DNA from 3 places in the Virgibacillus sp. W0181 genome. Region 2 is predicted to be linked to each of the others. Evidence: riboswitches for the same ligand, from Rfam matches in the RefSeq annotation. Region 2 holds a riboswitch; each other region holds the start of a gene.
What was found. Region 2 has a riboswitch for S-adenosylmethionine ahead of ACLIBG_RS13250 (TRAP transporter substrate-binding protein). Riboswitches for the same ligand answer to the same signal wherever they lie in the genome.
Positions count from the first base shown of each region.

Region 1: another riboswitch for S-adenosylmethionine. It lies ahead of ACLIBG_RS13695 (O-acetylhomoserine aminocarboxypropyltransferase/cysteine synthase family protein); the one in region 2 lies ahead of ACLIBG_RS13250 (TRAP transporter substrate-binding protein).
Region 3: another riboswitch for S-adenosylmethionine. It lies ahead of metK (methionine adenosyltransferase); the one in region 2 lies ahead of ACLIBG_RS13250 (TRAP transporter substrate-binding protein).

Region 1 covers NZ_JBPYCR010000042.1:4,381-9,910, reverse strand. Annotated here, with positions in the region: gene ACLIBG_RS13705 (pyridoxal phosphate-dependent aminotransferase) at 1-984, opposite strand, end outside; gene rarD (EamA family transporter RarD) at 1,317-2,225, shown strand; SAM riboswitch class I at 2,293-2,412, shown strand; partial or broken gene ACLIBG_RS13695 (O-acetylhomoserine aminocarboxypropyltransferase/cysteine synthase family protein) at 2,546-3,823, shown strand; gene ACLIBG_RS13690 (SGNH/GDSL hydrolase family protein) at 4,182-5,150, shown strand; gene ACLIBG_RS13685 (YpmS family protein) at 5,122-5,530, shown strand, end outside.
Region 2 covers NZ_JBPYCR010000039.1:183-5,712, reverse strand. Annotated here, with positions in the region: gene ACLIBG_RS13260 (GMC family oxidoreductase) at 1-380, shown strand, start outside; gene ACLIBG_RS13255 (ATP-binding cassette domain-containing protein) at 645-2,915, opposite strand; SAM riboswitch class I at 3,353-3,467, shown strand; SAM riboswitch class I at 3,549-3,662, shown strand; gene ACLIBG_RS13250 (TRAP transporter substrate-binding protein) at 4,100-5,164, shown strand; gene ACLIBG_RS13245 (TRAP transporter large permease subunit) at 5,266-5,430, shown strand.
Region 3 covers NZ_JBPYCR010000011.1:4,383-9,912, reverse strand. Annotated here, with positions in the region: gene ACLIBG_RS06665 (ABC transporter substrate-binding protein) at 1-204, opposite strand, end outside; gene pckA (phosphoenolpyruvate carboxykinase (ATP)) at 386-1,975, opposite strand; SAM riboswitch class I at 2,184-2,289, shown strand; gene metK (methionine adenosyltransferase) at 2,417-3,616, shown strand; gene ACLIBG_RS06650 (gamma carbonic anhydrase) at 3,897-4,424, opposite strand; gene ACLIBG_RS06645 (class I SAM-dependent methyltransferase) at 4,465-5,031, opposite strand.

The sequences.
Region 1 (5,530 bases), on a different contig from region 2:
CCAAGCAAAAAAGGTACCCTTTGGAGCTTCCACCTTCCATCCGATTTCACGAAGTTTCTTAATAAAGGTATCGCGTCGTTTTTCATAAATATCTATAAATTCCTTCACAACACTTTGGTCTCCCGTCAGTGCTTCTGCTGCAGCATATTGGACAGCTCCAAACAAGCTAGCATATAGATGATCCTGCAACTTATTAATATGTTCAATGACTGATGGATTCCCAGCTGCAAACGCTACTCTCCATCCGGCCATGTTATATGTCTTTGATAAGGTATATGTTTCCACACCTATTTCCTTAGCACCTTCCGATTGCAGAAAACTACGTGGTTTTTCACCATCGAAGCCAAACGCCCCATATGCAAAGTCATGAACGATACAAATATCATGCTTTTTGGCGCGAGCGATCGTTTCATCAAAAAAGGACTCAGTTGCCATCGCTGCTGTAGGGTTGTTTGGATAGTTTAAAAACATTAACTTCGCTCGATCCAATGTTTGCTCGGGAATTTGGTTATAATCCGGTAGAAAACCGTTTTCTTCCAGTAGCTGAAAAAGTTCAACGTCCGCATTAGAAAGCGCAATGCCAGTATCGTAATCAGGATACCCCGGATTAGGAAGCAACGCTAAGTCACCAGGATTTAATAAACATTGACTTAATTCAATTAACCCGGTTCTTGAACCAAATAATACAGCTACTTCGTTCTCTGGATCGATATCGACGTCATATTCCCTTTTATAAAACGTAGCTACCGCTTCTTTTAAATAAGAAAAGCCCCGAAACGGAGAGTACTTATGATTGACAGGGTCTTCAGCTGCCTTTTGCAATGCTTTAATAATATGGTCCGGAGTTGGTAGATCCGGATTGCCGCGCCCTAAATTAATGACATCATGCCCTTGGGCTTCAATGGCTTCTACTTCTTTTGCTAAATCAGCAAAGAATTGTTTTGGTAATCGATTTAATGTTTCTGATCTTTCATATGTACGCATAAAATATTTTTCCCTCCCGTAAAAATTATATCATAATAAACGGTTAAGTCGTAGCCTTTGACGATGTAGATATCAAATTTGTTTTATCCGCAAAAAGGATAATTCTATAGTATTCTAGACTTGCAGCTTTGAATCACGATAATTGCATTTCCGTTCACTACCTTCTAAAATTAAATCGAATGTGAGCAATATTTTATGCAATATATTCTATCTATACATATACAAGTTCCACGTAAAAGAATTACTTTTTCATAACAGCACGGTAACACGGAGTTATTATTCTTTTTGCATGCACTTATTTATTTTTGCTATCTGGAAATGAGGAATATTTCATGATAAATAGTCACAAATCGGGCATCCTCTTTGCATTATCTGCTTACTTGTTATGGGGGTTCCTTCCAATCTATTGGAAATTGGTTGACGATGTCCCTGCCGACACAATTCTGGCTCATCGCATTATCTGGTCATTCGTATTGATGGCTGTTGTCGTATTATCATTACGAAAAGGATCGGAATTTACTCAAGCGTGCAAGCGGCTGCTGAAGGACCGAAAGAAAAGTATTAACATGCTGGCCGCTTCTCTTATTATCAGTATGAATTGGTTGATTTTTATATGGGCGGTTAATAGCGAGCATGTGATTCAAGCGAGTTTGGGATATTATATCAACCCGCTTGTCAGCATTTTACTTGGCATTATTGTTTTAAAAGAAAGGTTATCAAAAAGGCAATTATTTTCCATTATATTAGCCGCAATCGGGGTTCTTAATCTGACATTCAGCTTTGGCGTTTTTCCATGGGTATCCATTTTACTCGCCGTTACATTCGCTCTTTATGGACTTTTTAAGAAAATGGTCGATTTAAATTCCATTTTCAGTCTTACAATCGAAACAATGATTGTTACGCCAATTGCCCTTATTTACTTAAGCTTTTTTTCCAACGGTACGGTTGCAGCCAACACGCCACAACCACTAACATTTGTATTATTAATCGGAACGGGACTGGCAACAGCGGCACCGTTATTACTATTTGGCTCCGCTGTTCGCTCGATTCCTTTATCAATGATTGGCTTTTTACAATACTTGGCTCCAACGATTATGTTACTTCTTGGTGTCTTTTTGTATGAAGAAACGTTTTCCCCGGCGCATCTCGTTTCTTTTATATTTATTTGGATAGCACTTTTCATTTATATGGGTTCTTCCTTAAAACAACACCCAATTCGAAAAGTGAAACACCAACATTAAATATTTTATTTTGTGTTGACAAACAATTCAAATTCATGTAACATTCATTTCAATCGAATGATTATATCTCTTATCAAGAGTGGTGGAGGGAATAGGCCCGATGAAACCCAGCAACCTAAGAGCAAACATGTTTTGCTTTTGATGGTGCCAAATCCTACAGGTCATCCGTTGATCTGGAAGATAAGGGGAGGAACGGTTACATATAACGCCCTCTTCTTATGAAGGGGGCTTTTCTGTTTCATCCTTTTCTTTCATCCAGATTCCTGCTACAAAAAATAAGAAAGGCAACGTGCCTTTAAAAACCTAAGGAGGAATTATTAATGACAGACTTTAATTTTGAAGACAAGGATACGATTCTACTACACGGGGGACAAACTGCCGATCCAACAACAGGTTCACGTGCGGTTCCCATTTACCAAACCACTTCATATGTGTTTAACGATACGGAGCATGCGCAAAACCTATTTGCGTTGAAAGAACCCGGAAATATTTATTCAAGAATTATGAATCCAACCGTTGACGTATTCGAACAGCGTGTAGCACTATTGGAAGGCGGTGTTGCAGCGGTAGGAACTGCTTCGGGAATGGCTGCTATTACGTATGCGATTTTAAACATTGCCGGTGCGGGTGATGAAATCGTTGCGGACAGTAATTTATATGGCGGCACATACAATTTGTTCGTTCATACACTGCCACGATATGGTATTAACGTAAAAATTGTTGATGGTACTGATCCGGAAACAATCCGATCAGCTATTACCGATAAAACAAAAGCAGTCTTTGGCGAGACGATTACAAACCCTAGTTTAAATGTGTTTGATATCGAAAAAGTAGCAGAAGTTGCGCATGACAACAATATCCCATTAATTATTGACAACACATTTGCGCCATACTTCTCCAATCCAATCGCTTGGGGAGCTGATATTGTCGTGCATTCCGCAACAAAGTGGATAGGCGGACACGGTACCGCAATCGGCGGGATAGTCGTGGATGCTGGAAAATTTGATTGGGGTTCCGGTAAATTTCCTGGATTTACAGAAGCGGATGAAAGCTATGGCGGCCTTCGCTTTGTCGATTTAGGTGAACCGGCCTTTGCACTCAAGTTGCGTGTACAGTTGCTTCGGGACACTGGTGCCTGCTTAAGCCCACAAAACGCATTTTTGCTATTGCAAGGGTTGGAGACATTGCATTTACGTATCGAGCGCCACAATCAAAACGCAGAAGAAGTTGCATCCTTTTTACAAGAGCATCCTGCTGTTGAATGGGTCAACTTCCCTGGTTTGGAAGATCACCCTTCCCATGCACTAGCCAAGAAATACTTTACAAATGGGTACGGATCGGTTATTACATTTGGAATAAAAGGTGGTCGAGAAGCGGGCAGAAAACTGATCGACAATATTCAGCTATGGTCACATGTGGCTAATGTTGGAGATGCGAAATCGCTTATCATCCACCCTGCTTCCACCACTCATCAGCAGTTAAGCGCTGAAGACCTAAAGAAAAGTGGCGCATCGGAAGAACTGGTACGTCTTTCTGTAGGTATTGAGTCAACAAAGGATATTTTAAAAGACTTAGAACAAGCAATTTCAAAAGCAACTAGAGAATAACACTATACAGCACTAAAAAGATATACACTATATCTATGATAAAGTTCGCCTTCACATCGGGGCGGACTTTTTTTACTGCCGATTTCCGCAAAAAGTGCCCTTGACCTCTTAGCAGCGTTCAAATAATAATGATTAATATCTGATTACAGATTGGGCGTTCAGGTTTACACGGGCAAATTAACGTGTAAAATATAGATGAAATCCTCCTTTTCGATTCCAAAGGATAATTTTCGGTTTTTATGCTTTTATATATTAACAATCAAAATGAACAATTTCTATTACATATATTTTAAAATTGTAGCAATAACAGCTCTTTACCTTCATAAATATATAGTACATTCGTATAGGTGTGATCCATATTAAACAAGTTGCTCTCTATATTTTTATTCTACTAATAATTGTAGGCATCGGCATTATTTTATTTATAACAAATGACAAGAAACCGAACACTTCCGAGGAGACGATTCCACAAAAAGAAGAAATGCCTAAAGATACGACATTGGAAGAAGGCGAGCCGGAGCAAAAAAAAACTGCTCCCGACTCTAGCACAGACGAAGCAAACAATGATAGTGAAGAAGATGAAGTACGTGATCAAGTAAAGGAATTTATTATCGATTCGGTCAAAAGTGCCATTGATTTCTTTTTCAATAAAGGAACAAAAGTTGTCGCCATTGGGGATTCATTAACACAGGGCGTTGGAGACAGTACCGGAGAAGGCGGATACGTAGGCATTCTTAATCGATCGCTTAACGAGAATAAAAACATCGTACAATTTGAAAACTACGGCAAAAGAGGTAACCGCTCCGACCAATTGTTAAAGCGGCTAGAAGATCCGGAAATTGCCGCGTCCCTCAAGCAAGCGGACATCGTTCTTATTACAATTGGTGCGAATGATATTATGCAAGTTTTTAAAGAAAGCTTCACGAATTTAACAATGCGTAAATTTGAACACGAACGACTTCAATATGAAGAGAGACTCGAAATGATTTTTAATAAGATTAAGGAAGTAAATCCAGATACATCAATTTATTTGCTCGGGTTTTACAATCCATTTGATAAATATTTTAAAGATATTGAAGAACTTGATATGATTGTGAACGGATGGAATAATACTGGGAAAAACGTTGCACAAACGTTTGATCAGACGTATTATATTCCAATAGATGACTTATTCAATGAAGACACAGTCAATCTGTTCGCTGAAGATAATTTTCACCCAAACCACCTTGGATATCAGCGAATTGCGGAACGGGTGCTTTCGTATTTAACCGAACAAGAAGGTGAAATGGATGAAGATGAAAAAGAAACAGAAAACTGATCAAAACTGGCAACGGCGTTTTTATTCGTTGCTTATTGTGAACATTAGTATACTTATTCTAATTGTCATTTTATTTTTTTGGCCTGTACCCAACACAGAGCATTCCCCTTCTGATACGGTTACAACCGATGACAGCTCCGAATTTGTCGTTCGGACAACAAAAAAGAATTTGAATGAACTGGCTAATGCTTATATCGAAAAGCTACTGAACAATACAAATCATCATTACAAGATTATTTTGGAAGAGGATGTTCAACTGCTTGGAGAGTTGCCCGTTTTTTCCACGACTGTTCCGCTTGTCATTCACCTTGATCCAATTGTACAGGACAACGGCGATGTTATTTTGAAACAAAAGTCTATTTCTGTCGGTTTACTGCAAT
Region 2 (5,530 bases):
AGGAATTGAATATGGCTAAACAAATAAGTGAAAAGGCTAAAGAAATTATGGAGAAGATGGGAGCAGATATCGTAGATGTTCCAGAAGTATCCGATGCGGCGGAGATAAGTAGCGCTAGTATAAACACACACTCAGCTGGAGGGGTCATTATGGGTGATGATCCGGAAACTTCAGCTGTAAATAACTATTCACAGGTATGGGATATGGAAAACTTATTTGTAGTAGGGGGGTCATCTTTCCCGCACTTCGGCAATTCTAATCCAACCGAAACGATTGGAGCTTTTGCTTATCGAGCTGCAGAAGGTATGATTGAATATCTTAAAAACGACGGCGGATTATTAGTCGAAGGAGGTCGAAGCAAAAAAACGTATATTGTGTAAAATAATAGTAAAATATTGATGTTAATCTATATTAGATTTCCGAGTTTGCTGAAAAGGTTTGTTGGTCCTTAACAATTTGCCTTAAAAATGGTTGGAAAAGGAAGAACTCGTTGGAGCAAAAACTGACATGACGCCATTCCTGTTAAAGGGAACGGCGTTATTTTATGTAGGTCAGAATTTGTCGTTTCCTGAGTGTAATAGGACGACCTTGCAATAACGCTGTTAAGGAGGTCAGTTAGTACTAAGGAAGATAATTCAAATAAGTTATTCTGAAACTCCCTTCCATAACCATTTCGCTGTCAAGGTTTCCTTATTTAACATTTCTTCTGGTGTACCTTCAAATATAATAGTTCCACCTTTTTTTCCACCACCTGGACCCAACTCTATTACCCAGTCGCTCGATGCTATAAAGTCTAGATTGTGTTCGATTATTATAACGGAATTACCTCTGTTTACAAGGTTTTGAAATACATCTAAAAGTTTTCCATTATCTTTTGCGTGCAGTCCCAACGATGGTTCGTCTAATAGGTAGATTTCTCCTTCCGTTTGTAAGTGGTTGGCAAGTTTTAGGCGCTGGACTTCTCCTCCACTGAGAGAACTTGTCGTCTGTCCTAAAGTTAAATACCCTAAGCCTACGTCTTGTAGCGTATTCACTCCCCTTATAATTTTATGTTTAGTAAAATAGTTTATCGTCTCGTTTATCGTTAACTCTAAAATATCGACTATATTTTTACCCTGATATTGATATGACCGTGCTTCGTCTGAATATCTCGTACCATTACATGCTTCACAGGAGATTGTAACGGGATCAGCAAATGCTACATCTGGTGTTGTAATTCCTTTGCCTTTACAGATAGGACAAGCTCCTAAAGAGTTAAAGCTGAATAACCCGGCTGGTTGTCCGGTTTCTTTTGCAAATATGGAACGAATATCATCCATTATTCCCATATATGTAGCCATTGTCGAACGGGTAGAAATTCCGATGCTGCCTTGTCCAACTTGAATCGTGTTTGGATATTTTTCCGGAAATGCTTCTAACATTAAGGAACTTTTACCTGAACCGGAAACCCCACATACCGTAACAAGGGCGTTTTTAGGGATTGAAACGCTTATATTTTTTAAGTTATGGTTACTTGCTCTTTCTATTGTAAAATAACTTTCTATATCCCTTGGATTTTTGTTGATTTCTAGCTTATTGTTTAAGGTTGTTGCAGCTTTAGAGTTTTTTAATCCCGACAATTTTCCTTGATAGACAACTTCACCACCATCTACACCTGCGCCCGGACCCATTTCTATTATTTCATCCGCTACTTTTATTATTGATAGATCATGTTCGATGACAATGACGGTATTATGGTGGGCTTTTATCCGTTGCAGCATCTGGATTAACATGCCTACTTCTTCCGGGTGGAGTCCAGCACTAGGCTCATCGAAAATGTATGTCATATTGTTCAAACTGCTCCCTAAATGACGAGCGATTTTTACCCTTTGTGCTTCTCCACCGGACAAGGTATTCATTTTTCGTGATAGGCTCAAATATCCTAACCCCATGTCAACGAGCTGATTGACATGCGGGATTGCTTGTCGTGCGATCGACTCCCCTGGCGGTTCTTTTATCCTTGTAAGTTGCTCTAGTAATTCTGTTAGTTCCAATTGATTGTATTCAGCGATATTTAAGCCGCTAATTCTACATTCTAATACTTTAGGATTTAGGCCAGATCCTTGACAGGTCGGGCATAAGGCATGTGTTGAAAAAGTCAAGACGTCCTCTTGGGAAATTTGTTTTAGCTTTGAAACATCTCTGTTTATATAGAGGCGTGTAAATCTAGGCAATAACCCGTCCCACTCATGAGGTTGCGGGCCGTTTTTTGTATGAAAAGGCGCAAAGACTCTTTCACCTTCTGGGGGACCATATATTAAGAGGTGGAATTTTTCTTCCGGGTAGTCTTTTATCCGTTTATCCGGATCAAATAATCCGCCGGTAATCATCCATCTGCCTTGCCAACCTGAAGGTGACAGTGGCTTAAATTGTACCGCATAATCCCGGAGTGATTTATCGAAATCGATCAGTTTATTTACATCCGGCGCGATCACCCTCCCATACCCGGTACATTTTGGACATCGGCCAAATGAACTTTGACTGGAAAAATCGGTAGCAGCATCTATTGGTGGATTTCCTATTCGTGAGAACAAAAGTCTAATCAAAGGATTGATATCCATATAGGTGCCAATTGTTGAACGAGAATTTCCACCTACAGGTCTTTGCTCTACTACGACAACAGGGCTTAAGTTTTGCATTAGACCGGCATGAGGTCTTTCGTATCTTGGCATTTGATTTCTAACATAGAGAGGATAGTTCAACGTCATTTGTCTTCTGCTTTCTGTTGCTAATGTATCAAAAACAACTGAACTCTTTCCTGAGCCTGAAAGACCAGTAAATACACTAATTTTTTCTTTCGGTATGTTTAAATCTATACTTTTTAAATTATTTTCTTTTAGTTCTCTTAAAATGATTTCATCTTTTATTTCAGACATATAATTCACTTCCTCAATTTTTTGTCTCGGTTTTCTAGCTTACAAATAGATTGCAAAGATATAACGCAGTATCCCTAATATTAAAGGATTTCCTGTTTTTAAAAACGTAAACCCATCTTCGCTCATGCTCTCCTTTAATAATCTAGCCCAATTTTAGCATACTGTTCGATTGTCACGCACTATACTCTCTGCGAAAGAGACTATTGTCATCTGTTTTTGAATTGATACGAGGAAAATGTATTTAGAAGGCGAATATACCGAATCAAAATATATGGGTGAATAGAAATAATGTATCCGTGGTCACACCCATTACAAAGCCACCTATACAAGTAAAATCGGTCCATACGTGGTTGTTTTGTTGACCAACTTGACAAGCGCGAATTGCTGTGATAAATTATTATCTGTTGAACAAATTAAACCATAATAAATTTAATAATATCTTATCAAGAGTGGTGGAAGGACTGGCCTGATGACACCCGGCAACCATTAAGTTAGTTTACTAGCTTAAAAGGTGCTAAATCCAGCTAAGCAAATTGCTTAGGAAGATAAGAGGTAATATACATGCGTCTAACACCTCTCTTTCTTCCAAGAGAGGTGTTTTTAATTATTATTATGGACAATTAAATAAGGTATTTCTTATTAAGAGAAGTGGAGGGACTGGCCCGATGAAGCTCGGCAACCATTAAGTTAGTTTACTAGCTTAAAAAGGTGCTAAATCCTACGGGAGATTTTTCCGGGAGATGAGAAGAGAATGTTGTGGGAGCTCTCTTCTTATGGAAGGGGGTTTTTTATTTAGCAGATAAGAAAGTATATAACTTTCTTACTGCATAAGTGCAACTAAGGCTTTCGCCATAAAGGCTTGGCGACAAGCCAAGCTTTCTAAGGGGGTCAGAAAGTATAAAGTTTTGCGCATAGCTGTCTAGCTTCGACGTACAGGATGTTCTAGTGCAGGCGACGCCACAGGACGTGGCGATCTAAGCCTGCCAGCCCAGCCCCTCGAGGTCTTAAGCAATAACTCTTCGTGGCAAAAACCGCCACTACGATTTCTTGCTTAAGCTTGTCGGGGCTGACCAGGGCGCTTGCGCTTTTCTTAGGAGGAATGACATGAACCAATAAAAATGTGCAGCATAAGACATCTGCCAATGGTAGAAAACAAATAATAATATTAGGTGAGGAGCTTTTATATGAATTTTAAAAAATTATTTCTCTTGGTATCATTTATTTTATTAACGGTTGTAGTTGTAGCATGCGGAAAGTCGGAAGATACAGATACAGCAGGTGCTTCTGAAGGAGACAGTAATACAAATGCAAGTGAAAATGGAGAAGCAGTAACGATTAAATTGGCCCATGTTACGAGAGAGGATACAGCCTATGCAATAGGGGTTGAAAAATTTAGTGAATTAGTAGAGGAAAAAACAGATGGAGAAGTAAAAGTGGAAATATTTCCAAATGGCACTTTAGGATCTAATACAGAACTTCTTGAACAATTACAGCAAGGTACTATTGGTGCTATGGTTCCTTCAGTCGCTATTTTAAGTGGATTTACAAATAAAACGTTACTTTTAGACTTACCATACTTATTTAAAAGCGAAGAAGCAGCTGAAGAAATATTAGATGGTCCTATTGGTGATGAAATTCTTCAAAGTGTAGAAAAAGATGGAATTATTGGGCTTGCTTGGTTTAACCAAGGGTGGAGACACCTTTTCACAACAGACACCCCTGTTTATAAGCCAGAAGACTTGAAAGGACAAAAAATTAGAATACTAGAAACACCGGTGCATGTTGATTTTATGAAAGCATTTGATGCATCAGGCACAAACGTTGCGTTTACTGAACTATTTACTGCACTAGAGCAAGGCACTGTAGATGGGGCAGAAAATCCATATACAAACATTGTTTTAAATGGATATAATGAAGTAGCGCCCTATATTACAGAAACAAGACATCTCTACGATCCATTACCAGTACTTATTTCCAAGGTTGTTTGGGATCAAATGAATGAAGAACAACAAGAACAAGTAAGGGAAGCAGCATATGAGGCACGTGACTTTGAAAGAGACCTGATTAGAGAATCTGAAGAAGAAATTAAACAAGAAATTATTGATAGTGGTGAGAATGAAATTATTGAATTAACGGATGAGGAACGGGAGGCATTCGCTGAAAAGGCTAGAACGATTTATGAAAAGTGGGAGCCGGAAATTGGTGGGGATATACTCCAACGCGTCCTCGATGCTCAAAAAGATATGTAATAGAATAAGGCAATTTATTCTATAGTAGAAGGCGGAATCATTATTTCGCCTTCATTTTCTTTAATTAACGAATAGTTAGTTAAGCATGTTTATCGATTTAGTTGACACCCCCTGTTGTCATGAACCTATTCGCAGCGCATTGTATATCCAATGTATCAATTGAACGATTGACTATAAAGTTTTTTCCAATGATCGTAGTCCTATTAATCTGCTTGATACTATTCATCTTTTTTTCGCAAATTGTTTTCACTGAATTTATTAGGTAGGTTAACAGGTGGGCAATGTTTGCTATTTCCGTAGTTTTTATGAATTTGTCCGTAAAATAAGGGCTCTTTGTCAAATAGTGTTGGTGGCTGAATTAAGGTC
Region 3 (5,530 bases), on a different contig from region 2:
ATCGCCGCCCCAGGTTGTTTTCAGTTCTACATTTAACCCTTCTTCTTCAAAATATCCATTTTCTAATGCTACATATTGTGGTGCATAAAACACAGAGCGGGTAACTTCAGCTAGTTGAATATTTGTAGTACTGCTACTACTGCATGCTGAAGTGAAGATAAGTAAACTGCCAACAATAAAGGCGATGAAGCCATATTTCTTCATAGTAGACAACTCCTCCATAACTCTTGATATCGTGTCAAAATAGCGTATGCTTTTTTAGAGAAATGTGTGAATGCCTATATAAATACAGAAATGCTTGAGGGTTAGCATGATTCGTTTACCGCTAAAAACACAAAAATCCGGACTCTCTATAGAGAATCCGGATTTTAAGACGATAATGCGATTACCCTTTATATGTTGGACCCGCTTGCTTTATCTCATCACTTGCTTTTGTGAATTTAGTAAAGTTTTCGTGAAACTTTTCTGCAAGTGCTTTCGCTGTCTTATCATATGCCTCTTTATCGTCCCAAGCTTCTTTAGGGACCAAAACTTCGTCTGGAACACCTGGTACATGCAGCGGAATATTTAAACCGAAAATTTCATCTTTCGTTGTTTCGACCGTATTTAATTCACCCTCGAGTGCTGCGTGAACCATTGCTCGTGTGTAGGCCAATTTCATACGCTTGCCGGCTCCGTATGACCCGCCGGTCCATCCTGTATTAACTAGAAAGACATTTGATTCAAATTGATCTATTTTTTCACCGAGCATTTCGGCATACGTTGCTGGTGCCAATGGCAAAAATGGTGATCCGAAACATGCGGAAAAAGTTGCTTGTGGTTCCGTAATGCCACGCTCCGTGCCTGCCAGTTTGCTCGTATATCCACTTAAAAAGTGATACATTGCCTGTTCCTTCGTCAGCTTGCTAATTGGAGGCAATGTTCCCGAAGCATCAGCTGTCAAAAATAAAATAGTGTTAGGATGCCCCGCGATACTTGGTGATATAATGTTATCGATGTTTTCCAATGGGTATGCTGCTCGTGTGTTTTCCGTTAACGTAGTATCGGAATAATCAGGTATTCGCGATATTCCATCCAATACAACGTTTTCCAGAACTGAACCAAATCGGATGGCATTAAATATCTGTGGCTCCTTTTCAGCTGATAGGTCAATACACTTGGCATAACAACCGCCTTCAATATTAAAGACGCCGTTAGGTCCCCAACCGTGTTCGTCATCACCTATCAAGTTCCGGTATGGATCAGCAGAAAGTGTTGTTTTACCTGTTCCGGATAAGCCGAAAAACAGGGCGACATCGCCTTCCTGTCCTACGTTAGCTGAACAATGCATGGATAAAATATCTTGCATTGGTAATAAATAATTCATGACAGAAAAGATCGATTTTTTAATTTCACCAGCATATTCCGTTCCGCCGATTAATACCGTGCGTCTTTTAAAGGAGATAATGATGAAGGTCTCTGATTTTGTCCCATCAATCGTCGGATCTGCTTTAAAAGTTGGAGCTGAAATAACGGTGAATCCTGCCTCATGTTCGGCAAGCTCATCTTCTGTAGGTCGAATGAACATTTGTCGTGCAAACAAGTTATGCCATGCATACTCATTAATCACTTGTATCGGAAGGCGGTAATTCTTATCCGCACCGGCAAAGCCTTTAAAAACAAAAACTTCATTTTTTTCTTGAAGATGGTGCATTACTTTATTGTGTAGCTTATCAAAAGATTCTTCATCAATAGCTTGGTTGACAGCACCCCAATCAACATCAGCATCGGAAACATCATCACGTACGATAAATCTGTCTTTTGGAGAACGTCCCGTATACTTCCCTGTTGTCGCCTGGATGGATCCGGTAACTGTTAATTCCCCTTCATTATGTGATAAAATATTTTCAATTAATGTTGGGACAGATAAATTTTCGTAAACGTTAGTTTTCCTGCTAAATTCATTTAATACGGATGTATGTTTAATCGAATTCATATTAAGATACCTTCCTTTGTTCAGTTTCTTAAATCTGATTATTAGTATAACACATTATATAAATGGTGCACATTAAATGTTTTAAAATTTTACTTGACATATATGTTTGTTAACATTAATGACAAAATTGTGAAGTTGTGCATATTATAAGCAATTACGGCAGTTGACATACAACCATTAATTCGTTAGGATAAATTTGAAGCGGATACTCTTATTCAGAGTCGGTGGAGGGACAGACCCGATGAAGCCCAGCAACCATCACGGCAGTGAAAAGGTGCTAACCTGGTGCAAGGATTTTCCTTGAACAATAAGAGCGAAAGGCTATATTTTCCTTTCCTCATGATTGTAGGGAGGAATTTTTTTGTGTTTGTGAGAAATAATTTAAAAATGAATGAAAATAGAGTACCGAAATATAGTTTTCTTTAGAGGAGGGACTCAATGATGACAGTTAATCGACGGTTATTTACATCTGAATCTGTAACAGAAGGACATCCAGATAAAATTTGTGACCAAATTTCAGATGCTATTTTGGATGAAATATTAACAAAAGACCCGTTTGCTCGGGTCGCTTGTGAAACAACGGTTACTACCGGTCTAGTTTTAGTTGCGGGTGAAATTACGACGAATACATATGTAGATATTCCTGCAATCGTTCGACAGACGATTAAAGATATTGGATATACACGTGCTAAATATGGATTTGATGCAGAAACTTGTGCCGTATTAACGGCCATCGATGAACAATCTCCAGACATCGCTGGAGGGGTTGATCGGGCACTGGAAGCTCGTGAAGGACATATGTCGGAAGCGGAAATTGCCGCAATAGGCGCTGGAGATCAAGGCTTAATGTTCGGTTATGCGTGCAATGAAACAGAGGAGCTGATGCCACTTGCTATTTCTCTGGCGCATAAATTAGCAAAACGGTTAGCTGATGTAAGAAAAGATGGAACGTTGAGTTATATACGTCCGGATGGTAAAACGCAAGTTACCATTGAGTATGATCAACATGGTGAGCCTGTTCGCGTAGATACTATTGTAGTTTCCACACAACATCATCAGGATATTACATCTCAACAAATTGAAAAAGATATTATACAGCATGTCGTCGAACCGATCGTTCCGGCAAGATTACTAGATGAGACAACGAAATACTTTATTAATCCAACTGGACGATTTGTGATTGGCGGTCCTCAAGGGGATACTGGATTAACCGGCCGTAAAATTATCGTCGATACGTACGGTGGCTATGCACGGCATGGTGGTGGAGCGTTTAGTGGAAAGGATGCAACAAAGGTTGATCGTTCAGGTGCTTATGCGGCTCGTTACGTCGCAAAGAATATTGTAGCAGCCGGTCTTGCGGATGCTTGTGAAGTGCAACTGGCATATGCTATAGGAGTCGCAGAACCAGTATCTATTGCGGTTAATACATTCGAAACAGGCACTGTTCAAGAAGAAATGCTTGTCGAAGCGGTTCGAAAATTGTTCGATCTTAGACCTGCAGGCATCATAAAGATGTTGAATTTACAAAGTCCAATTTTTCAAAAAACAGCTGCCTATGGTCATTTTGGTAGGACGGATATAATTTTTCCATGGGAAAAGACAGATAAAGTAGAGGAACTTACTGCGATTACAGTTAAATGAGCACATACAAAAACAGCCCCTTGCTCTTATTGAGCAGGGGGCTATTATAATCCATGTTCACGGATTAACAAAGTATAGTGCTTAGTGTACATCGGGGCTTACCAGGGCGCTAGCGTATTTCTTAGAAGATAAGAATACATATAATTTTCCGTATATCTGTCTAGCTCTAGCGGCCAGCCCCTCGAGGTCTTAAGCAATAACTCTTCGTGCCAAATTCGTCACTACGATTTCTTGCTTAAGCTATGCCTGGGGCTTACCAGGGCGCTAGCGCTTTTCTTAATTAAAGTTCGTGTCCAAGTTCTGTATGGTTTTTATAATAATCCCGTTTATCGAGGTAAGATTTTCGAACACGATCCATTTCCTCGATGTCTTTTTGTGTCAGTTCGCGGATTACTTTGGCAGGACGTCCAAAAGCAAGCGTGTTTGGTGGAATGATTTTCCCAGGCGGAATAAGGCTTCCAGCTCCAATAAAAGAATTTTCTCCTATTTCTGCCCCGTCTAGAATCATACTGCCCATACCAATAAGGGCATTTTTTCGAATGGTTGCAGCATGTAATGTTACTTGGTGGCCAATGGTAACATCGTCTTCAACAATGACCGGCATATCCGGACTTTGGTGGATGAGTGAAAGATCCTGAATGTTGACACGTTTTCCGATTGTTGTAGGTGCCACGTCACCTCGAATCACTGTTTTAAACCAGATGCTCGTATGTTCACCAATGGTAACATCACCGATTACGACTGCATTTTTGGCAACAAATACGGTAGGATCGATTACAGGTGATTTCCCTTTATAATCATGAATCATCGTTTGGACCTCCTGTCATAAAATGAAAATTTACTTTACTTTACTTTTTTTGAATTGCAATTATAAATGGCGGGTTATTTTTTTGATTAATAAATCGATATTGCAAAACATTATAACGTTTTTGATCAAGTGAAACGACATGTTTCAATACACATTCCTTTTCATGTTTCCCACCTTCATGTCCATGATATACGACGAGCACAATAATACCATTTGTTTTTAAATAGGCTAATATTCCATCAATGGCAGCGATTGTGGAATCACCTTTTGTGACAATCGATTTATCGCCTTTTGGTAAAAAACCAAGATTAAAAATTGCTCCGCCTACAGATGTAATATGATTTTCAACCAAATAATCAACTACGTTTGCGTGGCTGTCGTGAATATATGTTACATTGTCCCATCCATGTTTCTTGATAAGAGTTTGTGTATTTTGAATGGCCTGGGATTGAATATCAAAGCCGTAGATATGGCCTTTTTTCCCAACAATTTCTGCAAGTTGGAGGGTATCATTTCCATTTCCGCACGTGCCGTCAATTGCAATTTCTCCTTTATTAATCGCTGTTTCGAGTAAATAATGTGAATATTGTATAACCCCTTTTAACATTGTATAGCCTCACTTTTGGTGTATTGGATTTTGCTAGTTTGTAACGTTATTTATGGAATTTACTAATATAGTTTAGCATGGAAGGGTCGTGTTTGAGAAACTATACATTCTTTCAGTTGTTTAAATTGCTCTTATATGGATAAACTGGGTAATAAGGAGATGGATAATGTTGTAATATGTATAGCGACAACCTTGACAAAAGTAGCTGTTTTAACTACAATTCGAATAGCGAAAGAATTACAATGTTAGCATGTTTTCAGGTTAGATACAGTTGGCAGGACGAGCTGTTCCTGAATATTACAACACACCTCTAAAATATAGCAAGTTATGGTCGCTTGCCGTAAATCTGTATTAAGAATATTAAATGTAGTGGTTTACGATTTGGATAGGTTTAGTGGTACTCTGGGAGATGCAGCTTCTCGTTCCTTTGCTGGGATGAGTAGCTTTTTTTATACTTTTTTAGTCATATGCGCAATTAATTCACTTACATACTAAATAA